DNA from 4 places in the Neorhizobium sp. LjRoot104 genome. Region 2 is predicted to be linked to each of the others. Evidence: predicted binding sites of a transcription regulator. Region 2 holds the regulator's gene; each other region holds the start of a gene.

Region 1 (5,896 bases), 2.4 Mb from region 2:
GCCCGCAAAACCCGGCCGCCGCTCCACCATGAAGCCGGCCGCCTGGAGGTTTCGCCGCACGAAGCCGGCGGCGGCATAGGTGCCGAACGTGCCGCCGGGCAGGGTCTTGCCGTGGATCGCCTGCATGATCTCAAGCGACCACATGTCGGGATTGCGCGACGGCGCAAAACCGTCGAGGAACCAGGCGTCGAAATCCGCCTCGGCCGCTGCGACCCCTTCGAGCGCCGGGCCGCAGACGACCGTCAGGCTGGTCTGGGGGTCGGCCTCGATGACGATATGTCCGGCGGGTGCGTCCGGCCAGGCTTCGGCCAGCGCCCGCCGCTCCGCGTCGATCTCCGGCCAGCGGGCAAGCGCCCGGTCGATCTCGTCGCGTTGCATCGGGTAAAGTTCGAACGAGGTGAAATGAAGCTTCGCGCCTGCGGGGCGGGCAAGCTTCCACTGCCGCCAGGTCTCGCAGAAGTTCAATCCCGTGCCGAAACCGAGTTCGCCGATCCGGAAAGCCCGGTGCCTTTCCCAGCGCTCCGGCAGGCCGTTGCCGGCCAGGAACGTATGGCCGCATTCCAGCCGGCCGTCGGTGCGGCAATAAAAGTGATCGCCAAACTTTTGCGAATAGGGCATATCGCCGTCATGCCAGTCTAGGGTCTGGCTTTGGGTCGCACGAATTTCAGGATCACGGTCGCTCATGGGACATGCGGATAATCCTGCCGGCTCCGGCGGTCAATCTCATGCCCTCCCATCGTCTGCCGATCTCGTCATCCTTGGTGGCGGCATCATGGGGTTGTGGGCGGCGGTCAAGGCAGAGCGCCTCGGTATCAGAACCCTGCTTGTCGATGCGGGACCGCTGGGACAGGGGGCGAGCGGCGGTCTGCTCGGCGCCCTGATGCCGCATATGCCCGACAAGTGGAACGACAAGAAGCAGTTCCAGTTCGATGCCCTTCTTTCGCTGGAAGACGAGATCGCCGAACTCGAAGCTGAGACCGGCATGGTCTGCGGCTACCGCCGCTCCGGCCGGCTGATCCCGCTGCCGAAGCCGCACTTACGGAAGATCGCGCTCGGACACTCGGCCGACGCGGAAGCCTGCTGGCGGCGCGCCGACCGCCGGTTTCACTGGCATGTGCTCGACCGCCCCCCGCAGAAAGGGTGGCCGGATGCGGCCTTCGCGGCTTCCGGACTGGTACACGACACGTTTGCAGCCCGGGTTTCACCGCGCAGCCTCGTTTCGGCGCTCGTCGCCTTCCTTCGGTCGGCCAGCAATGTGCAGGTCGTCGAGGGCATCGAGGCCGAGGCGATCGACCCGGTATCGAATAGAATTATATTCCTGGGCGGCGAAAGCGTCACCTTCGGCCACTGTATCGTCTCGGCCGGCCACGGGTCCTTCGCGTTGCTTGAAGGCATCTCGCCGCCGCTGAAGCGGCCGATCGGCCAGCCGGTCAAGGGGCAGGCGGCCCTTCTGAAAGCCGATATCGATCCCGCCCTGCCGGTGATCTTCCTGAACGGCCTTTATGTGGTCGCCCATGAGGGCGGTCACGTGGCGGTCGGCAGCACCAGTGAGGATGTGTTCGACGACCCGTCCTCGACCGATTCCCAGCTCGATGACCTCGTCTTGCGCGCCCGGGCGCTGGTGCCGGCCTTGGCCGAGGCGCCGGTCATCGAGCGCTGGGCGGGATTGCGGCCAAAGGCGATCGACCGCGATCCGATGGTCGGCGCGCATCCGGATCATGCCCGGGTGATCGCGCTCACAGGTGGTTTCAAGGTGAGTTTCGGGATCGCCCACAAATTGGCCGATGCGGCCCTCAACGCCGTGAACGGCCGGGAAATGCGGCTTCCATCGTCATTCACGCTCGCCAGTCATCTCGCTGTCGCCTCGCGTTAAACGCGAACTTTCGATTCCTCGCGTCGTTATTCTGTCACGCAAATCACTTAACCCCCTCGGCAGGGATTGTTGAGCAATGCGTAAAACACGGGGTTGCTGAAAAAGGACGTTCAGAAGGTGACGCATGCGCTATGCCATCTATTTCACACCTCCGGCGCATGATCCGCTGACGCTTGCCGCGGCCCAGTGGCTCGGTCGCAACGCCTTTTCAGGCGATGCGATGGAGCCGCCGGCAATCCGCGGCATCGGCATCCACGATATCGCCTTCAACACCGCCCTGCCGCGTCGCCACGGCTTCCATGCGACGCTGAAGGCGCCGTTCCGGCTGGCGCCCGATGTCACCGAATCGATGCTGCTGCGCCACCTGATGCGCTTTGCCGGCACCCACAGCCCGTTCGAACTGCCAAAACTCGAGGTTGTCCGGCTCGGCAATTTCTTCGGCCTTGCGCCGGTCGTTCCGTGTGATGCCGTCCGGTTTCTCGCCGCTTCCGTCGTCCAGGAGTTCGACAATTTCCGCACGCCGCTGACCGAGGCGGAACTCGAGCGCAGCGATCCGGGTGACCTCTCGGCGCCACAATTCGCCAATCTGTATCGCTGGGGCCATCCTTACGTGATGGACGAGTTCCGGTTCCACATGACGCTGACCGGCCCGCTGTCGCCGGTCGAGATGCCGCGCTTCGATCTTGCGCTGCGCGATTATTTCGAGCCCTACCTGAAAAAACCGGTCGAAATCGCCAATCTGGCGCTGTTCATCGAGGAAGAGCCGGGGGCGCCCTTCCAGGTGCATTCGCTGCATCCGATGGGACGGGTGGCGGCCCGGAGGATCGCCTGAAGGGCTCAAGGCCGTCACTTTTGTTCAAGAGGCCGGCGCCGAAACCTGCTATATCGGCGCGATGCAGAATGTCTCCCAGGAACAGGCAGCCGATTACATGCCGCTCGCCCAGGCGGAAACCACCCGCTTCTGGCGCGACAGCCGTTTCGGGGGCATGGAATGCCTGTCCGCGACATTCCTCACCCATGAATTCGCGCCGCATGCGCATGACACGTTCAGCATCGGCGCCATCGAACGCGGCGCCCAGATCGCGACGATCCGTGGCCTGCGCGAAAGTTCGGGGCCGGGCGATCTCTATCTCATCAATCCCGGCGAGACCCACGACGGTGCGCCCGCCGAGGGCGGTTATCGCTACCGGATGATCTATCCCGACATGGCGCTGTTTCGCGAAATCCTCGAAGACGTTACCGGCAAATCCTTCCAGGGCACGCCGGCCTTCGGCAAGCAGATCCTTCACGACCAGGCGCTTGCCGACGCCTTTCACGCGGCGCACCGGACACTGGAGGAGGGTTCGGGCGCGCTCGAAACCAGTCAGGCGATGTTTCTGGTGCTCGACGCGATGTTCCGCCGCCACGGCAGCTCGATCATCGTGCCGGCCGATACCGCGGAGCGCACCGCCGTGCGCCAGGCCCGCGACTACCTGATCGAAAATTTCGCCTCCGATGTGGGGCTGGAAGAGTTGGCAACGGTCGCGGGTCTCAGCCGCGCGCATCTCATCCGCGCCTTCCGCAAGGAATTCCACATCACCCCGCATTCCTTCCTGACCGATATCCGCATCCGCGCGGCGCGGCGGCACTTGAGGGAGGGCGGCCAGCCGGCCGAGATCGCGCTCGAATGCGGTTTTGCCGACCAGGCGCATTTCACCCGCCACTTCAAGGCCCGCACCGGGCTGACGCCGGGGCAGTACCGGGCGCGCTGATCACTTTCGTTCAAGACGGGTATCTGCTTGATCTATAAGACCTCCGCCGCAGTCGGAGGTCTTTTGACGTGAATAGCAAAATAGGATTTCATGAGTTTCTGGGCGGCATGCGGGCGATCTCGCCGCTGATCGCCGCCGTCATCCCGATCGGCCTCGTTTTCGGGGCGGTTGCGGCCACTAAGGGCCTGTCGCCGGCGGAAACGGCCCTGATGAGCGCGCTGGTCTTTGCCGGAGGCTCGCAATTCGTGGCGATGGATATCTGGACCCATCCGGCCTCCTGGACCGGCGTCGGTTTCGCAGCCCTCTTGGTCAACATCCGCCACGTGCTGATGAGCGCCTCGCTCGGCACCAGGATGGGCGGCTTCAGCCAGCCGGCGCGTTATCTCTCGATGCTGTTCCTCGCCGACGAGATCTGGGCGATGGCCGAGTTCCGGGCCAAGGTGGCAAAGCTCACGCCCGCCTGGTTCGCCGGCCTCGTTGCGCCCTTCTACCTCGCCTGGGTGTTTTCGGGACTTGCCGGTGCCGCCCTCGGCGCCTTTCTCGGCGACCCGGTGGTGCTCGGGCTCGATTTCGCTTTTCCGGCGGTCTTCATCGTCCTGGTCATGGGCTTCTGGAAAGGGCCGGAAACCGGGGCCGTGCTGCTGGCGAGCGGTGCCGCCGCCGTCGCCACCCAGCATTTCGTGCCCGGCGTCTGGTATATCGCCGCCGGCGCCGTCGCCGGGCTGGCAGCCGCGATGCTCACCGGCAAGACCCGGGACGTGGAGGTGACGCCATGACCATCGATCTCACGACACTCGTCGCCATCCTCGCCATGGCCGCCGCCACCGTGCTCACCCGGTTGAGCGGCCTCGTCCTCATCCGCCACGTCTCGCTCGAGGGCAGCCGCCGTAAGGCGATCGAATCGATCCCGCCCGCCGTGCTGATGGCCGTCGTCGCACCGACCGCGTTTGCCACCGGGATTGCCGAAACCTTGGCCTGCGCGGTGACTGCTTTTGCGGCACTTCGCCTGCCGATGCTCGTTTCCGTGGCACTCGGGGTCGCCTGCGTCGCGATCCTTCGGGCGCTCGGCCTGTAGCGGACGTTTCCATCTCGACAGGGCCGGAAAGGGTGCGCTACCGTCCGGGCTCATTCGTCGAAGGTGACCCATGCAGGCAAAAGACTATCCGCGCGAACTCGTCGGCTACGGCCGCTTCACTCCCGATCCGAAATGGCCGGGCGGCGCCCATGTCGCCGTGCAGTTCGTGATCAATTACGAGGAGGGCGGCGAAAGCTCGATCATGGACGGGGACCCGGCCTCGGAAAACCTGCTGTCGGAAATCGTCGGCGCCGCACCCTGGCCGGGTCAGCGCAACCTCAACATGGAATCGATCTACGAATACGGCTCGCGCGCCGGCTTCTGGCGGCTGTGGCGGATGTTCACCGACCTCAAGGTGCAGACCACCGTCTATGGCGTGACGCTTGCCATGGCTCGCAACCTGGAAGCCGTCGCCGCCATGAAGGAAGCCGGCTGGGAGATCGCCAGCCACGGCTATCGCTGGCTCGAATACAAGGATTTCCCGGAGGCGAAGGAGCGCGAGCACATTCTCGAAGCCGTGCGCCTGCATACCGAACTGGTCGGCGAGCGGCCCTACGGCATGTACCAGGGCAAGCCTTCCGACAACACGCTGAAACTGGTGATGGAGGAGGGCGGTTTTCTTTATTCCTCCGACAGTTACGCGGACGATCTGCCCTATTGGGTCAAGGGCCTCGACCAGAAACCCTTCCTGATCGTCCCCTATACGCTCGAAACCAACGACATGCGGTTTGCGACGCCGCAGGGGTTCAACACCGGCGATCAGTTCTTCACCTACCTCAAGGATGCCTTCGACGTGCTCTACCAGGAAGGCAGGGAAGGCGCTCCGAAGATGATGTCGGTCGGCCTGCACTGCCGCCTCGTCGGTCGCCCCGGCCGCGCCGCGGCGCTGAAGCGCTTCATCGAATATGTGCTCAGCCACGACAAGGTCTGGATTCCGCAGCGCATCGAGATCGCCAGGCATTGGCACGAACACCACAAGCCGGCGGGCACGCCATGACCGCCCGCGGGGATTTCGTTGCGATGTTCGGCGGTGTGTTCGAGCACTCGCCGTTCATCGCCGAACGCGCCTATGACGCCGGGCTGATGCTGGTGCCGCTGACGGCAAAGAGCGTACATGATGCGCTGACCTCGATCTTCCGCAAGGCAAGCCGCGAGGAACGGCTCGGCGTGCTGCGCGCCCATCCGGATCTTGCGGGC
Region 2 (5,896 bases):
CGCGCTGATCGGCTCGTTCTACATGATGCTGATCGTGCTCGTCCTGTCGCTGCCGATCGGCGTCGCCGCCTCGATCTATCTTGAGGAATTCGCCCCGAAGAACAAGTTCACCGACCTGATCGAGGTGAACATCAACAATCTCGCGGCCGTTCCCTCGATCGTTTACGGTCTGCTTGGCTTGGCGGTCTTCGTCAACTTCGTGGGCCTGCCGCGCTCGGCCTCCTTCGTCGGTGGCCTGGTACTTACCCTCATGACGCTGCCGACGATCATCATCGCCACCCGCGCGGCGCTGAAGGCCGTGCCGCCGTCGATCCGTGCGGCCGCCCTCGGCCTCGGCGCTTCGAAGATGCAGACGATCTTCCACCATGTCCTGCCGCTCGCGATGCCCGGCATCCTGACCGGCACGATCATCGGCCTCGCACACGCACTCGGCGAAACCGCACCGCTGCTCCTGATCGGCATGGTGGCCTTCGTCGCCAACTATCCGACGACGCCGCTCGATCCTTCGACGGCGCTGCCGGTACAGATCTATATGTGGGCGAACGAAGCGGAACGCGCGTTCGTCGAACGCACCTCGGGAGCAATCATCATCCTGCTCCTGTTCCTCATCCTAATGAATGTTGGCGCAATTCTCTTGCGGCGTCGCTTCGAGCGGCGCTGGTAGAAGGAGTATGACAATGAACATGATGTCAGAATCGGCAGTTGAAAAGGCGCTGGACCAAAAGATGAGTGATGCTTCTCACAAGATGATCGGCAAGGACGTTTCCGTCTATTACGGCGAAAAGCGTGCGCTTTTCGACGTGAACCTCAACGTTCGCGAAAACACGGTGACAGCTCTCATCGGCCCTTCCGGCTGCGGCAAGTCCACTTTCCTGCGCTGCCTCAACCGGATGAACGACACGATCGAGAATTGCCGCGTTACCGGCAAGATCACCCTCGACTCGGACGATATCTACGACCAGAACATCGACGTCGTGGAACTTCGCGCTCGCGTCGGCATGGTTTTCCAGAAACCGAACCCGTTCCCGAAGACCATCTACGAGAACATCTCCTACGGTCCGCGCATCCACGGCCTTTCCAAGAACAAGGCCGACATGGACCAGATCGTCGAGGCGAGCCTGCAGCGCGCCGGCCTCTGGGGCGAAGTCAAGGATCGACTGCATGAATCCGGCACCGGCCTTTCCGGCGGCCAGCAGCAACGTCTGTGCATCGCCCGCGCGATCGCCGTGTCGCCGGAAGTCATCCTCATGGACGAACCGTGCTCGGCTCTCGACCCGATCGCGACCGCCAAGGTTGAAGAACTCATCCATGAACTGCGCGCCAACTACACGATCGTCATCGTGACGCATTCGATGCAGCAGGCTGCCCGCGTTTCGCAGCGCACCGCCATGTTCCACCTCGGCCAGCTCGTCGAGGAGAACGACACCGACAAGATGTTCACCAATCCCGACGACCAGCGCACGCAGGATTACATCATGGGCCGTTTCGGCTGATCCAGCCGACCGCGCCGCCTGAAAATCAATTTTGAGGACGAGAAGATGGCATCGACCCATATCCTGTCGGCTTATGACGACGAACTGAAATACCTGAGCCGCCGCATCTCCGAAATGGGCGGCCTCGCCGAGCAGATGTGCTCGGACGCCGTGCGCGCGCTGGTCAATTCCGACGCTGCCCTGGCCCAGAAGGTCATCTCCGACGACGTGATCCTCGATCACGCCGAACGCGAGATCGGCGACAAGGCGATCGTCACGATCGCACGCCGCCAGCCCGTGGCAGCCGACCTTCGCGAGATCGTCGGTTCGCTGCGCATCGCGTCCGATCTGGAGCGCGTCGGCGACCTTGGCAAGAACACCGCCAAGCGCGTCATCGCGGTTCAGGGCACCGGCGTTCCGCGCAAGCTCGCCCGCGGCCTCGAACATCTCTCCGATCTCGCCCTCGTGCAGCTCAAGGACGTCCTCGACGTCTACGCGACGCGCTCGGCGGAAAAGGCCGAGGCGATCCGCATCCGCGACGAGGAAATCGACGCGATGTACACGTCGCTGTTCCGCGAACTCCTCACCTACATGATGGAGGATCCGCGCAACATCACCACCTGCACGCACCTGCTGTTCTGCGCCAAGAACATCGAGCGTATCGGCGACCACGCCACCAACATCGCCGAAACCATCTACTACATGACCACCGGCGCCCAGCCGGAAGGCGATCGCCCGAAGGACGACTCGTCGAACACGCTCGGCGCGATTACCGAATAAATGATGGAATGCTGACGGAGCAGAGCCGAAATGCTGCCTAAAATCGCTGTGGTGGAGGATGAAGAAGCACTCAGCGTGCTTCTTCGCTACAATCTCGAAGCGGAAGGTTATGAGGTCGAGACGATCCTGCGGGGGGATGAAGCCGAGATCCGGCTTCAGGAGCGTACGCCGGATCTTCTGATACTCGACTGGATGCTGCCCGGCGTTTCCGGCATCGAACTCTGCCGCCGGCTGCGCATGCGCTCGGAAACGGAGCGCCTGCCGATCATCATGCTGACGGCCCGCGGCGAGGAGAGCGAACGTGTTCGCGGCCTCGCCACCGGCGCCGACGACTATGTGGTGAAGCCTTTCTCGACGCCGGAACTGATGGCCCGCGTCAAGGCGATGCTGCGCCGCGCCCGTCCCGAAGTGCTCTCCAGCGTGCTCCGCTGCGGCGATATCGAACTCGATCGGGAAACCCATCGCGTTCACCGCAAGAGCCGTGAAGTGCGCCTCGGCCCGACCGAATTCCGCCTTCTGGAATTCCTGATGGCCTCGCCCGGCCGTGTGTTCTCACGGTCGCAGCTCCTGGACGGCGTCTGGGGGCATGACATCTATGTCGACGAGCGTACCGTCGACGTCCATGTCGGGCGCCTCAGGAAGGCGCTCAACTTCTCCAACATGCAGGATGTCATCCGCACCGTCCGCGGCGCGGGTTACTCGATGGAATCCTGAGAGGCGGCTTTCAGGCCGCCCGGGTCTGCCGCTGCCATTCCGGCAGCGGAAAGATCCGGTCATAGGCCCAGTTGAAGACGAAGGCGTAGACCACGTAGAAGACCGCGAAAGACACATCCATCATCAGCGCATGGAGGATGCTGACGCCGAGATACCAGGCGATCAGCGGCAGAAGCGCGATCAGCAGACCAAGTTCGAACAGCACCGCATGCGCCACGCGTATCGCGGTGTTTTTCTGCGTGGTGCCGGTGAAGCGCTGCATCAGATGGTCGAAGCCGAGATTGTAAAGATAGTTCCAGCCGGTGGCGATCGTCGCGCTGCCGATGCCGACCACGCCGATGTCGGCAGCCGGCATGCCGAAGGCGATAGCGCCGAGCGGCGTGATGAGAGCGAGCCCGATCAGTTCGAAGCTGATGGCATGGCGGATACGGTCGCGTGTCGAGCGCATGATGACCTCCTGGGTGCGTTCCGGGTCGTCCCGGAGTTTTTGCCCGAATGGGGGAGGTCGTCCTCGCTGCTCCGTCAAATAGGCGCAATGCCGATCCGGAGCAAGGCCTGGCCGACATGTCTGCCATGCGCAACAAAAAAGCGGGCCTCGCGCCCGCTTTCGATCTTGTCCTCGTGTCGCGCCGCCGCTCAGACCCGAGCGGCAACCTTGCGGCGCTCGTTGACCGGCTGGTAGGCGAGTTTTGCGTGATAGCCGCAATAAGGCGACGCATCCGGGGATTCACAGCCGCAGAAGTGGAAGTCTTCCTTGAGCGGATCGCCGACCGGCCACTTGCAGGTGCGCTCGGTCAGTTCCGTCAATGCGAGACGACGGGAAATCGGCACCACCACGTTGGAGGCGGGACGATACTCCATCTCCTGATAGGGTTCGATTTCGACCTCTTCCTTGACCATCGTCGCACCGACGGCGCGGGTAACGGTCCGGGTCGCGACGCGCGATGCGTAGTTTGGAGCCCGCGGCGCCGACGTCGTGCGCTTGGCCGTCGATGAACGGCTGGTCGCAACCGTGCCGCCGGCTTTCGCCCGGCCCGGCAGGCTGAGACGATGCACCTTGCCGATCACGGCATTTCGGCTCACGCCTCCAAGTTGCGCTGCGATCTGGCTGGCGCTGAGGCCCTCCGACCATAATCTTTTGAGCTTCTCGACACGCTCGTCTGTCCAGTTCATGCCCGTTCTCCGCCTTTGAACGTTGCTGGCATGCAGAATCCTTCCACCTTTGCTGCGAAATTCATTTCGCAGCACCCACTATATCTATGCTTGAGGTGACTAGTTCCGCCGCATGCAGTCTAGTAATTGATCTTTAACCTAGTGTGAGGCTGACTCCGTGGCAAGAGTCGGGGGAATCTGCGGGAATCGATTTCGTGGTTTTCCCCAACTTGCTGTCCGGGAGAGTCATTTTTGTCACATAGGCCGACGCCTGTCGCTTTCCCGCCTTGGCTTGCCCAAAACGCCGAGCTTTGTTGACATTGACGGCCTAAACCCCGATAGTGCCCCCGCCGCCCAGTGGGCGGCATTTTTGATTTTTTCGGCCCGTTCCATGGGCCTTTCTGGACTGCCTAGAGGAGTGATGTCGCCATGGCTGAAGCCGCGCTTTTCGACACGTTTGCCCGGACTCCGCTGCGTTTCGAGCGCGGCGAGGGCGTATGGCTTGTGACGGAAAGTGGGGAGCGATATCTCGATTTTGGTTCCGGCGTCGCGGTCAATTCGCTCGGTCACGGCCATCCGCATCTCGTTGGTGCGCTGAAGGCGCAAGCCGACAAGGTGTGGCATACGTCCAACCTCTTCGAACAGCCCGGCCAGGAGAAGCTGGCGCGTCGTCTCGCCGACAATTCTTTCGCGGACAAGGTGTTCTTCACCAATTCCGGCGCCGAGGCCCTGGAATGCGCCATCAAGACGGCGCGCCGCTATCAGTTCGTGAAGGGGCATCCGGAGCGCTTCCACATCATTACCTTCGAAGGCGCCTTCCACGGCCGTACGTTGGCGACCATCGCTGCCGGCGGCCAGGCGAAATATCTCGAAGGCTTCGGCCCGAAGGTCCAAGGCTTCGATCAGGTGCCGTTCGGCGATATCGATGCCCTGAAGGCTGCGATCACCGATGCAACCGCGGCCATACTGATCGAGCCGATCCAGGGAGAGGGAGGCGTGCGGCCGGTTCCGAAGGAATTCCTCCAGGCGCTGCGCCAGATCTGCGACGACAACGGCCTGCTGCTGGTCTTCGACGAAGTCCAGACCGGCGTCGGCCGTTCCGGCAGGCTGTTTGCCTATGAATGGGCGGGCGTGACGCCCGACATCATGGCGCTTGCCAAGGGCATCGGCGGCGGTTTCCCGCTCGGTGCCTGCCTTGCCACGGCGGACGCCGCGTCCGGCATGACCGCTGGCACCCATGGCACGACCTACGGAGGCAATCCGCTCGCCACGGCGGCCGGCAATGCGGTGCTCGACGTGATCCTGGGCGATGGCTTCCTGGAAAACGTCCGTGACGTCGCCTTGGTCTTGCGCCAGGGGCTCGCGAGCCTGAAGGACCGCTTCCCCAATGTCATCGAGGACGTTCGCGGCGAAGGCCTGCTGCTCGGCGTGAAGGCGAAGGTGCCCGCGGGCGACTTGGTTGCTGCCATACGCGGCGAACACATGCTGGCCATTCCGGCCGGCGACAACGTGGTGCGTCTCCTGCCACCGCTCACAGTCACGGCGGAGGAAGCCCGCGAAGGGCTTGCCCGCATCGAGAGGGCGGCGGAAAAGCTTTCCGCTTCCGAGATGAAGAAATCGGCCTGAGCGGGCAAAGCGGGACGCCGTTGCAGGTTTCCCGCTTCACAGGGAACATCACATGGCATCTCCCAAGCATTTTCTCGATCTTTCCGCTGTTTCCGCGGCTGATCTCAGGGTCATCCTCGACGACGCGAAGATCCGCAAGCAGGCGACCAAGG
Region 3 (5,896 bases), 190 kb from region 2:
GAGCCGGGCGTTTCCGGCGCCGCGTGGCTGGGAATGCCGCCCGGGAACGAGAACTGCCGAAACAGTTTCCGCATGCCGGCCGTGTCCTCGCCGATCTCCGGATAGATCTCGCTGTAGGTGCCCTCGAGATAGGTGCTGGCGACCATGCCCGGCCCGCCATGGCCGGGACCGCAGACATAGATCATGCTGAGATCGCGGTTGCGGATGATCCGGTTGAGATGCGCGTAGATGAAGTTGAGGCCGGGCGTCGTGCCCCAGTGGCCGAGCAGCCGCGGCTTGATGTGTTCCGGCTTCAGCGGCTCCTTCAAGAGCGGATTGTCGAGAAGATAGATCTGCCCGACGGACAGATAGTTCGCCGCCCGCCAGTAGCGGTCGATGAGCGCCAGTTCCGCCGTCGTCGTCTCATGGTTTTCCGGCGCGATGGTGTTGAGCTGCATCTCATTCTCCTTCGATGGGTCGGCCACATCTACCGCGGGCTTCCACCCGGGCTCATGACATGGATCAAGGCTGCGCATTGAGTACGGCGAGGCATTCCTCCGCGATCATCCGCTCCTCGTCGGTCGGAATGACATAAACCGCGACGCGGCTTGCGGGCGTGCTGATCTTCAGCGCGTTGCTGTCGTTGGCGGCCGCGTCCAGTTCGACGCCGAGCCAGAGCAGGCGTTCCGCGATGCGCTCTCGTATCAGCGGCTGGTTCTCTCCGATGCCGGCGGTGAAGACCAGCGCATCGAGGCCGCCCAGCGTCGATGCAAGCCTCCCGACCTCGCCGGCGATCCTAAGCGTGAAGAGGTCGATCGCCTCCCGCGCGTGCCCGCCGTCGTTCTCAATGAGTTCGCGGGTATCGCCGCTGACGCCCGAGACACCGAGGAGGCCGCACTTGTGATAGAGCATGTCCTCCAGTTCGCCCACCGACTTCCCGAGCGGGCCAAGGAGATGCAGCAGCACGCCTGGGTCGAGCCAGCCCGGCCTCGTCGCCATCGGAATGCCGTCGAGCGTCGAAAAACCCATGCTGGAATCGCGGCTCCTTCCGTTCTCGACGGCGCAGAGGCTGGCGCCGCTGCCGAGATGGGCGATGACGATTTTACCGTCGGCGATATCAGGCGCCTTCCCGGCAAGTGCCCCGGCCACGTACCGGTAGGAAAGCCCGTGGAAACCGTACCGTTTGATGCCCTGGTTATGGTAGGCGCGGGGAATGGCGAGACGCCGCACGAGATCGGACTGTGTGGCATGGAAGGTGGTGTCGAAGGAGCCGGTCTGGAAAAGCGCCGGACGCAGGTGCTTGACGGCCCTGATCATTCGTAGAGCCTGCGGTTGATGCAGCGGCGCCAGGTCGGTCAAGGCCTGGACCTTGGCGAGCGTCTCGGCCGTCAGTTCCACCGGGCCGTCGAAGACGTCGCCGCCATGGACGATCCGGTGGCCGGCGGAAGTGACGGCATCGAGATCGAAATGCGTGCCCAGTTCCCGGAACACTTCGTCCATCAATTCGGCGAGATCGTCGCCGGCCTCGCCCTTCAACGGCAGCTCGAACTGTTCCGGGCCTTCCTTCAGATGCAGCGTCAGCGGATAGGTTCCGAAATCGACGACGGCCTTGCCGATCCGCTCCGGTCTGCCGCCGTCCACCGTGAATATGCCGATCTTCACGGTGGACGACCCGGCATTGAACGTCAGGAGAAGGTTGTCCGTCATAGAGGCATCCCTGCTTCAAGTCGTTTCGCGGCAGTCAGCCTCGCAAGAGCGGCGGATGCCGTTCGAACCTTGGCCGGGTCTGCGCGGCTTGTCAGTATGATAGGAACCCGGGCGCCGAGGACCAGTCCCGCGGCGTCCGCGCCGGCGAAATAAATGAGCTGCTTGGCGAGCATGTTGCCGGCTTCGAGATCGGGAACCAGCAGGATATCCGCCCGGCCGGCAACCGGAGAGGCGATGCACTTCGCTTGCGCGGCCTCGATGCTGATCGCATTGTCGAAGGCGAGCGGCCCGTCGACGATCGCGCCTTCGATCTGTCCGCGCGCCGCCATGACGGTCAGGGCCGCCGCATCCAGCGTCGAAGGCATCCGGCTGTTGACCGTCTCGACGGCGGCAAGCACGGCCACGAGCGGCTTTGCGACGCCGAGAAGATGCATGAGATCGACGGCGTTCTGGCAGATGTCGCGCTTCTGATCGAGGTCCGGCTGGATGTTGATCGCGGCATCGGTGACGATCAGCAACTTGTCGTAGGCGGGAATGTCCATGACGTAGGCATGGCTCATGCGCCGCCCGGTCTTCAGTTTCGACGCCGGCGCGACGACCGCCGAAAGCAGCTCGTCGCTGTGCAGGCTGCCTTTCATCAGGGCAGCGACCTTGCCGGTGGAGGCGAGTTCGACCCCGCGGTCGGCCGCAGCATGGCTATGCTCGACGGGCTCGACGTCGATGCCGGCAAGCGACAGTTCGGCGGCATCCGCTATCGCCCTGATCTTGTGTTCCGGGCCGACCAGGACCGGATCGAGAAGGCCTTGTTCCTTCAGTTCGACGGCGGACCGCAGGGTTTCCGTCGAGCACGGATGGACCACTGCCGTTCGCATCGGCGGCAGCGAGATCGCCTGGCGGATGATGGCCTCGTAGCGGCCGTGATGTCTGAGCGTCATCTCCACGAAATGCCTTTCCTCGTCGTGCCGGGTGGCTTCGCTTTTGAACCGCGGCGGTCGGCACCGCCTTGACCCAGCGCAATGCCTCGCAAACCGTCATCAAGGATTCGTCTTCGCGAGACAGGCTGATGGAAACGGCCCCATGGAGAACGAGCGATGGCGCAGACAGCCGGACAGCCCACACCGAACGAAAACGAACCGAGCGATCTTTTCCAGGAGTTACTGGCCCTGCGGCGGGATATCGCCGCGCAGGCGGAGCCAGGCCTTCGCGTCCTGACCGGCGGCGGCGTGCTGGCCGACGAGCATCGGGCGGCGCTTGCCAACCTCTGCCACTATCTTTCGTTGAGGCGCCACGACCTGAGGCCGCTGCAGCGCCGGCTGATGTGGCGTGGGCTGTCCTCGCTCGGGCGGCTCGAAAGCCGCGTCCTGCCGACGATCGACGCGGTTCTCGCCTCGCTTGCGGGCGTCCAGGGAAGCGTTCCGCCCTTCGAGCCGCCGTCGGAGGAGCAATTCTTCCGGGGCGAGGGTCGGCTCACGAAAGCGACCGACGAATTGTTCGGATCACCGGCGGCCCATCGTCGCGGCCGCATCATGGTGACCTTGCCGGGCGAGGCAGCGGACCAGCCGGACTTCATTCTCGATCTTGCAAGACGCGGCATGGACATCGCCCGCATCAACTGCGCCCACGACGACGACAAGGCCTGGGCGGCGATGGCGGGGCATGTGCGGGCAGCCGGCGAAACGCTTGGCCGGCGGCTGACGGTGCTGATGGACATAGCCGGGCCGAAGATCCGCACCGAGAAGACCGCCGGCGACAAGAAGGCGAAATTGCAGGCCGGCGATCACCTGCGCCTCGTTGCCTCGGGCGAACCCTATCTGACCGACGGCGTGCCCTTCTGTTCCGCTGTTTCACTGCCTGAAATAGTCACCCGCGTCTCCGTCGGCGATCGCATTCGCTACGACGACGGCAAGCTGGAAGGCGTGATCGAAAGCGTGTCCGAAGGTGAAGCGGTCGTCCGCGTCACCCACACCAAGACCGGCGGCGCCAAGCTGAAACCGGAGAAGGGCCTGAACCTTCCCGATACCACGCTTGGCCTTTCCCCGCTGACGGCGAAGGACCATTCCGATCTCGCCACGATCATCGCCAATGCGGACATTCTCGGTTATTCCTTCGTCAGCCGGCCGGACGATATCGATCTTCTCGAAGAGGCGCTTGCCACCTTCCCGCCGCGCGAACACCCGCTCGGCCTGATCGCCAAGATCGAACAGCCGCAGGCCGTCACCAACCTGCCGGCGCTGATCGCGCGGGCGCGCTGCCGCAACCGGCCGTTCGGCGTGATGATCGCCCGCGGCGATCTGGCTGCCGAGATCGGTTTCGAACGGGTCGCGGAAATGCAGGAGGAGCTGCTGTGGATCTGCGAAGCGGCGGCAGTGCCGACAGTCTGGGCGACGCAGGTTCTCGAAGACCTGGTCAAGGACGGCCTGCCGTCGCGCGGCGAGATGACCGATGCGGCCATGGCGGCTCGGGCGGAATGCGTCATGCTGAACAAGGGGCCGGCCGTCGGCGAGGCCGTGACCCTGCTTGACAGCCTGCTCGCGCGGATGGACGGCCATATCCTCAAGAAGACGCCCACGCTCCGGGCGCTGAAGTCCTGGCCGGGCGCCGCGCAAGACGCAACCGGTGTCGTGCCAGCCCGTTGACCGATATCAAGGTCCAGGAGGCCGTTGAATGGCCTCTTGGTCGATAGAGGCGGCGGAGCAGGAGGCCGGATATGGCATATGACGATCAAGGCGGCATCATTGCCTTTTTGGCCGACCCGGCATCCTACGGGCTCACAGGCCCCGTCGAGCGGATGGAGACGCATATCTCCATGATTTTCCTCGTCGGCGACCGGGTCTACAAGCTGAAGAAGGCGCTGAAGCTGCCCTATCTCGATTTCTCGACGGCCACGATCCGCGAGCATGCCTGCCGCAAGGAGGTTGCGCTGAACAGCGAGACCGCGCCCGGCCTCTATATCGGCGTGCGGCGTATCACCCGCTCCGACGCCGGGACACTGGAGTTCGACGGCGAAGGACCGCTCGTCGATGCCGTCGTCGAGATGAGCCGGTTCGGGCAGAACCAGCTCTTCGACCGCATCGCGGTTGCGGGCCGGCTGACGCCGGAATTGATGACGCAGACCGCCCGGATGATCGCATATTATCATCGCCGGGCACCGGTCGTCTCAAAGGGAGGTGGGGCGGCCAATATCGAAGCCGTTCTCGATATCAACGATGCCGGATTTGCCACCAGCCATGTCTTCGGCCCGGCGGAACTGGCCAGGCTTGGCGGGAGCTTTCGGTCCCGGCTGATGCGGCATGGTGAGCTTCTCGATCGGCGGGCGCTGGCGGGCAAGGTCCGCCGCTGCCACGGCGATCTTCATCTGCGCAATATCTGCCTGCTGGGCGGCGAGCCATGCCTGTTCGACTGCATCGAATTCAATCTCGGGATCGCCACCGTCGATGTCCTTTACGATCTCGCTTTCCTGCTGATGGATCTGTGGCACCGCGGTTTTCCCGACCTCGCCAATCTGGTGATGAACCGTTATTTGGATGAAACCGATGACGAGGACGGGTTCTGCCTCCTGCCGTTCCTGATGGCGATCAGGGCGGCGGTTCGCGCGCATGTGACGGCGACGCAGGCTGAAGAGCCGGGGCAGGATGCCGCCGGGCTGGCGGATGAGGCGAGGTCCTATTTCAATCTCGCCCAGGCTCTGCTGGCGGAAACGCCGCCGCGCCTCATCGCGATCGGCGGCCTCAGCGGTTCCGGCAAGACGACGGTCGCGGATCGCCTGGCCGCCAAGGTCGGCGCGCCTCCGGGTGCCAGGATCGTCGAAAGCGACCGAATCCGCAAAGCCCTGCATGGTGTCTCGGCCGAGACGAGGCTCCCGGTTTCCGCCTATCAACCCGAAGTATCGAAAAAGGTCTATCGCGAGATGGCGAGGCATGCGGAGTTGATCCTTGCCGAGGGCGGATCCGTGGTTGCTGACGCGGTTTTCGACGATCCGGCCAACCGGCTCCTCATGGAGGGTGCCGCTGCGAAGGCCGGGGCAGGCTTTCAGGGCATCTGGCTCGAGGCAGACCCGGAAGTGCTCTGGCAGCGGGTTCGGGAGCGGGCGGTAGGCCCTTCAGACGCGACGACGGACGTGCTGTCGGGCCAACTGGCCCGCAAACCCACCGGTATAGCCTGGCGGCTTGTCGACGCATCAAAAACGCCTGAAGCGATCACCGCCGCGATC
Region 4 (5,896 bases), 2.7 Mb from region 2:
ACAGGATGCCGGCCATGCCGGCCAGCGCTCCGAAATGGCGCGGCTCGCGCTTCAGCACCTCGGCGATGTCGGCCATGGATTTGCGGGGATTGCCCATCGTGTAATGCAGCGTCGCGCGGCGGTTCCAGCCTTCCGCAAAGGCGGGATCGAGCACGGTCACCTGATCGAGGAAATCGAGTGCCGCGGCATTGCGCTTTTCCTTGATGGCGGTCGCAGACCACTCCATCAGCAGGTCGACGGTGGCGCTGCCCGAATCGTTCAGGTCGGCGATGATCTGGCTGGCGATGCCGCGCGCCTTTTCGGGATTGCGCTCGCGCTTCAAGGCATCGAACAACGCATCCACGGGCTTGCCCGGTTTCTGCGCGACGGCCGGGATGACCGGGGCGGCGGCAGGTGGGGCTGAGGGCGGCTTGGGCGTCGCTGTCTGAGCGAGAGCGGGCGAAGCGGCAAGGCCCGCGGCGAGAATCAGGATACTGAAACGAAAATAGCGCATGCGGACAAAGTAATCCGCCTGCGCCGAAGGTCAAACCCGATTTGTCGTGTTACCGACAATTTGATCGGCTGCGGCCGAGACCGGAACCGAATGCCCGTATCAGCCCTGACGAGCCTTGAAGCGCGGGTTCTGCTTGTTGATGATGTAAACGCGGCCCTTGCGGCGAACCAGACGGTTATCGCGGTGACGAGCCTTCAGCGCCTTAAGCGAGTTCTTGATCTTCATTTTCCTGGTCCAGCAGTCTGTGGGCTTAGAGCCGCATGTCTATCAATCAAAAGCGCGCCGCCAAGATTCTTCGAGGGGCGCGCTCTCAGTTGGGCGTGCAGATAACCCGAGCCAATCTGCATGTCAACCTTGTGACGACGTTTTCAGGCCCTTCAATTCGGTCACATGGCCCATTTTCCGGCCCGGTCGGGATTCCGTCTTGCCGTAGAGATGGACCAGAACCTGATCGCGGGAAAGCCAGGCGGGCACGTCCAGAATGTCGTCGCCGATCAGGTTGGTCATCACGCAGTCGGAATGGCGGAGAGGGTTGCCGAGGGCCAGCCCGGCGACGGCGCGGATATGCTGCTCGAACTGCGAGACGACGCAGGCGGCTTCCGTCCAATGGCCGGAATTGTGGACGCGCGGGGCGATTTCATTGGCGATCAGCGTCCCGTCCGCCATCACGAAGAACTCCATGCCGATGACGCCGACATAATCGAGCGCGGCGAGAAGCTTCTCGGCCGATTCGCGGGCGGTCTTCGCCGTCGTCGCGGAGATCCTGGCGGGCAGGGTGGAGGTGTGGAGAATCCCGTTCCTGTGGACATTCTCGGCCGGATCGTAGCAGGCGACCGTGCCGTCCTTGGCGCGGGCGGCGATGATCGAGACCTCGCGTTCGAAGGGCACGAAGCTTTCGAGAATCAGCGGCACGCCGCCGAGCGCGTCATAGGCGCCGGCGGGCTTGTCCGCGGCGGAGCGGAAGACACGCTGGCCCTTGCCGTCATAACCCATGCGGCGGGTCTTCAGCACGCCTTGGCCGCCGAAATCGGCAAGCGCCGTTTCGAGGTCGGACTGGCTGTCGACGGCATGGAACCTGGCGGTCTCGATGCCGCAGGAATTCAGGAAGCGCTTTTCGGTCAGCCGGTCCTGCGACATGTCGAGGGCCCTGGCCGGCGGATGGACCGGCACGGAGCGCTCGAGCATCTCGGCGGCGGCGACCGGCACGTTCTCGAATTCGTAGGTGACGACGTCGCAGCGGCTGGCGAGCTCGGCAAGCGCTGCCGGATCGTCATAGGCTGCGGTGATCTGGGCGTTGGCGACCTGGGCTGCCGGACAATCGGCCTGCGGTTCGAGCACGATCGTGCGGAAGTTCAGCCGGGCCGCGGCCATGGCCAGCATGCGGCCAAGCTGGCCGCCGCCGATAATGCCGATCGTGTGGACGGTCATGGAGCCTCGTCGATTGGGTATTCGGCAACGGCCGCACTCTGGCGGGCGCGCCATTCGTCGAGCCGGTCGGCGATCTCGTCATCGTTGAGGGCGAGAACGGCGGCCGCAAGCAAGGCGGCGTTGATGGCGCCGGCCCGGCCGATCGCAAGCGTGCCGACCGGAATGCCGGCCGGCATCTGGACGATCGACAGCAGGCTGTCCTGGCCGGACAGCGCCTTCGACTGGACCGGCACGCCGAAGACCGGAAGCGGGGTCATGGCGGCGGTCATGCCGGGCAAGTGGGCCGCACCGCCGGCACCGGCGATGATCACCTGGAAACCTTCGGCACGGGCGCCCTTGGCAAATTGCATCATTCGCTCCGGCGTGCGATGCGCTGAAATGATACGGGCCTCATAGCCGATATCGAGCGCCTCCAGCGTGTCGGCGGCGTTCTTCATGGTCTCCCAGTCGGACTGGCTGCCCATGATGATGGCGACGGCAGGTCTTTCAGACATGGCGGAACCCTTACGCGATGATGTCCGGAACAATCTGATCTTCGAGCTGAGTCATCTTGTCTTTCAGCGACAGTTTCTTCTTTTTCATGCGCTGCACGCGAAGGGCGTCGCAGCCGACCTGGATCATGGCGTTGATGGCGGCGTCGTAATCCTCGTGTTCCTGTCGAAGTTTCGCAAGCACCAGCCGGACATCCGCCTGTTCCTGATCTGCCATATTCCAGTCCCCATTCTCACGCCCGGCATTTCAGCGGTCGCCGGCATTCTCCGCAAGCCTCTACCACCAAACCGCGTTAACGGGAAGTTAGACAAGGTCACGAATTTGCCCACTTCAAACCATGATTTCACCTTCGACAAACCCGGCCGATCGTGTCACACTTCCTTCGTAAACCTGAAGCCTCGGCATTAGGGAATGCCGTGGTAGGTACCAAGGAAGGAACATGCCACATGACCGTCCAGGCTCATATCGCATCGCTTGAAAAGAAGCACGGCGCTTTGGAGGAGGAGCTCCAGGCAATTCTCGCGTCACCCTCCGCCGACGATCGTGAAATAGCCGAACTCAAGCGGCGCAAGCTGCGCATCAAGGACCAAATGCAGCGCCTAAAGGCAACCACGCGTCATTAGTTCCTCAGTAGGAGACCCCGCCGCTCGCCCGGTTTTTCATCAGTCAGAGGCGAATAATAAAAGCGGCAAACCAATAATCCAGAAATAACAATGACAAGGTTCTGGTCGTGGTGAAGGGAGCAACAACTCCCCCGGTTTAAAAGCCGGTCGTCACGACCAGAACTGATCCAGCCACAGGTTCAGCCTGTCGAAGCCCTTGCTGTTGACGGAATAGATGCGCCGCGTGCCTTCCGCCGTCACATTCACCAGGTTACAATCCAGAAGAGCCTTCAAATGCTGCGATACCGCGGGCCGGCTGATCGGCAGGCCCTGCGCAAGTTCGTTTACGGTTTTCGGAGCGCGCCGCAATTCCTCCAGCAGATACCGCCGGTTAGGATCAGCTATGGCTGCAAAGGGGTCAACGGTTGTCATGCGTTGAACTTACGGTAAACGCTCGGTAACGGCAAGATTTATTGTGCATCGCAACAATATACGCCGGCTTATTTTGCGTTGCTTTTTTAGCGAGGCCGGGCTTGCTTTGCCCGGTCAGAACGACAGGCCGTCCCAAAGCAGCTTCAATCCCGCACAAAACGCCAGACCGTAAGTCATCGGATAGAAGGTTTCGGCCTTCAGGTGCTTGACGATGGCCGCGCCGATCATGGTCGCGACCAGGGCCGCCGGCAGAAGGGTTGCGGATATGGTCAGGTTTTCCGCGTTGAGCGCGCCGAGGAAGAAATAGGGGATGACCTTGACCGCATTGACGATCGCGAAGAAGCGGATGCTGGCCCCGGTATAGGATTTCGGGTCGAGCCGCATCGGCAGGACGTAGATCTGGAAGGGTGGTCCGCCGGCATGGGCGACGAAGCTCGCGTAACCGGAAAGGGCACCCCAGAACGTGGCGGCAGCCGGGCGGTGCGGCAGGGGAGCCCCCGGCCGGCCGGAGCGCGGACCGTAGACCTGCCAGAAATAGCGGACGGTAAACAGGATCGTCGCCGCCGCGATGACGAGGCGCAGCGCATTGTCCGAGACATAGGCGGATGTCGCCCAGCCGAGCGCGATGCCGATGACGCCGCCGGGCAGGATCATCAGCAGCGTCTTGCGATCGTTGAAATTCCGCCAGGACCACAATGCGACGATGTCCATGACGATCAGGATCGGCAGGAAGATCGCCGCCGCCTTGACCGGATCGACGGCGAGCGACATCAGCGGCACGCCGAGCAGCCCGATGGCGCCGCCGATGCCCCCCTTCGAGAGGCCGACAAGCAGAACTGCGGGGATGGCGAAGGTGAAGAACGCGAGGCTGAGCGTATCGGGCATGAAGACTCGGGCGGCGATGAGGGAATGGTTGATCCGGCAGGCGGTCCGGTCTATCGAATTTGCGGACAGAAAACGAGTGCGGATTTTCGCAAGCCGATATCCGCCGAACGGGAAGAAACATGACCGGACAGGAAGACCGCTGCCGCCTCGTGCTGATCGTGCCGCATTATGATGATGCCGATCAGCAGGCCAAGGATCTCGAAGCAGCGCTTGCCGGCGGCGACGTCGCTTCGGTGATCGTGCCGCAACACGGCCTTGACGACCAGGCGTTCCAGAAGCGCGCGGAGGCACTGGTCGAACTGATCCAGGCGGCAGGCGCCGCGGCGCTGATTTCCGGCGACAGCCGGGTGGCCGGCCGCATCAAGGCGGATGGCCTGCATCTCGGCGGCAACCTGACCGAGCTGGGGGAAACGATCGAGAAGTTCGTGCCGAAGATGATCGTCGGTACAGGCGGGGCGGCCGACCGGCACCAGGCGCTGGCGATCGGCGAATTCCGCCCCGACTACATCTTCTTCGGCAAGCTCGACGGCGACATCAAGCCCGAAGCACATCCGAAAAACCTGGCGCTCGGCGAATGGTGGGCCTCGATGATCGAGATCCCCTGCATCGTCATGGGCGGCACAGATCCGTCGTCGGCGCTTGCCGTCGCGGAGACCGGGGCGGAGTTCGTGGCGTTCAGGGGAGCGGTCTTTTCCAGCCCTCAGGGCCCCGGTGCCGCGGTCGCCGAAGTCAACGCAATTCTGGACGAAAAAGCGCCACGGTTTGAGGCTTGATGGAGCGCATGCCGTCGAACCGCCTTTCCCGCGTGATTCTGAAAGGGCTGCTGGCGACATTCGTCGCGTCGGCAGCAATGCCTTGCCTTGCGCTGGCGCAGGCGAATTCCAAGGCGGTGACGCGGCCGGTGGAGCCGGATTTTCAGCCGATGAAAAAAGGCCGGGTCGAGATCCAGCCGGTTCCCGGTTCTGCAAAGGGAACCAGGGAGCCCGAGGGCCAGCCGGACGGCATCGTTCCCTCCGGCGGCGTCGAGCTTTACCAGCGAATGGGTGCGGCACTGCCGCCGGCGCCGGCGGAAAAAGCCTATACCGGCACCGTGGACGATGCCTATGGGGCATACCAGCGCGGAATGTATGTCACGGCGCTCGACAAGGCACTGACCCGGGCCGGGGCCGGCGATGCGGCGGCGCAGACGCTGGTCGCGGAAATGATGACCAAGGGGCTCGGCATCAAGCGCGACGCCAAGACCGCGGCATTCTGGTATCAGAAGGCGGCGGAGGGCGGTGATCCGGCCGCCATGTTCCAATACGCGCTCTTGCTGATGACCGGGCGCGACGTCCCCCGCGACAAGCCGAAGGCCGACGATTTCATGCGCAGGGCAGCGGAAGCCGGCAATGCTTCGGCGCAGTTCAACTGGGCGCAGATCGTGGTCTCCGAAAATCCGGGCGACAAGGGCCTGCATCTGGCACTGCCCTTCTACGAAAAATCCGCACGGCAGGGCGTGGCCGACAGCCAATATGCGGTGGCGCAGCTCTATGTGACGCTGAAGGACCTGCCGGCGGACAAGAAG

The links. The regulator PhoB, encoded in region 2, activates phosphate uptake and scavenging genes when phosphate is short. The targets are predictions, from matches to a motif close to TGTCATNNANCTGTCAT.
Region 1: ACSQ8R_RS12850 (DUF1045 domain-containing protein) is a predicted target of PhoB. The motif match lies at 1,895-1,911, and genes of this name have one in related genera.
Region 3: ACSQ8R_RS01460 (pyruvate kinase) is a predicted target of PhoB. The motif match lies at 2,716-2,732, and genes of this name have one in related genera.
Region 4: ACSQ8R_RS14220 (YdcH family protein) is a predicted target of PhoB. The motif match lies at 2,783-2,799, and genes of this name have one in related genera.

What each region holds. Positions count from the first base shown of each region.
Region 1 covers NZ_CAXURS020000001.1:2,525,110-2,531,005, reverse strand. The annotation lists gene mnmD (tRNA (5-methylaminomethyl-2-thiouridine)(34)-methyltransferase MnmD) at 1-684, opposite strand, end outside; gene ACSQ8R_RS12855 (NAD(P)/FAD-dependent oxidoreductase) at 683-1,873, shown strand; gene ACSQ8R_RS12850 (DUF1045 domain-containing protein) at 1,998-2,705, shown strand; gene ACSQ8R_RS12845 (AraC family ligand binding domain-containing protein) at 2,767-3,624, shown strand; gene ACSQ8R_RS12840 (AzlC family ABC transporter permease) at 3,732-4,400, shown strand; gene ACSQ8R_RS12835 (AzlD family protein) at 4,397-4,699, shown strand; gene puuE (allantoinase PuuE) at 4,770-5,696, shown strand; gene uraD (2-oxo-4-hydroxy-4-carboxy-5-ureidoimidazoline decarboxylase) at 5,693-5,896, shown strand, end outside.
Region 2 covers NZ_CAXURS020000001.1:111,432-117,327, reverse strand. The annotation lists gene pstA (phosphate ABC transporter permease PstA) at 1-664, shown strand, start outside; gene pstB (phosphate ABC transporter ATP-binding protein PstB) at 678-1,493, shown strand; gene phoU (phosphate signaling complex protein PhoU) at 1,539-2,252, shown strand; gene phoB (phosphate regulon transcriptional regulator PhoB) at 2,283-2,966, shown strand; gene ACSQ8R_RS00590 (PACE efflux transporter) at 2,977-3,414, opposite strand; gene ACSQ8R_RS00585 (GcrA family cell cycle regulator) at 3,603-4,139, opposite strand; gene ACSQ8R_RS00580 (aspartate aminotransferase family protein) at 4,548-5,744, shown strand; gene argF (ornithine carbamoyltransferase) at 5,797-5,896, shown strand, end outside.
Region 3 covers NZ_CAXURS020000001.1:303,106-309,001, forward strand. The annotation lists gene ACSQ8R_RS01445 (phosphoketolase family protein) at 1-437, opposite strand, end outside; gene ACSQ8R_RS01450 (acetate/propionate family kinase) at 502-1,686, opposite strand; partial or broken gene ACSQ8R_RS01455 (bifunctional enoyl-CoA hydratase/phosphate acetyltransferase) at 1,683-2,639, opposite strand; gene ACSQ8R_RS01460 (pyruvate kinase) at 2,778-4,322, shown strand; gene ACSQ8R_RS01465 (AAA family ATPase) at 4,394-5,896, shown strand, end outside.
Region 4 covers NZ_CAXURS020000001.1:2,784,182-2,790,077, reverse strand. The annotation lists gene ACSQ8R_RS14245 (hypothetical protein) at 1-493, opposite strand, end outside; gene ykgO (type B 50S ribosomal protein L36) at 593-718, opposite strand; gene ACSQ8R_RS14235 (5-(carboxyamino)imidazole ribonucleotide synthase) at 842-1,921, opposite strand; gene purE (5-(carboxyamino)imidazole ribonucleotide mutase) at 1,918-2,415, opposite strand; gene ACSQ8R_RS14225 (YdcH family protein) at 2,426-2,629, opposite strand; gene ACSQ8R_RS14220 (YdcH family protein) at 2,860-3,036, shown strand; gene ACSQ8R_RS14215 (ArsR/SmtB family transcription factor) at 3,187-3,447, opposite strand; gene ACSQ8R_RS14210 (sulfite exporter TauE/SafE family protein) at 3,562-4,332, opposite strand; gene ACSQ8R_RS14205 (thiamine phosphate synthase) at 4,452-5,105, shown strand; gene ACSQ8R_RS14200 (tetratricopeptide repeat protein) at 5,105-5,896, shown strand, end outside.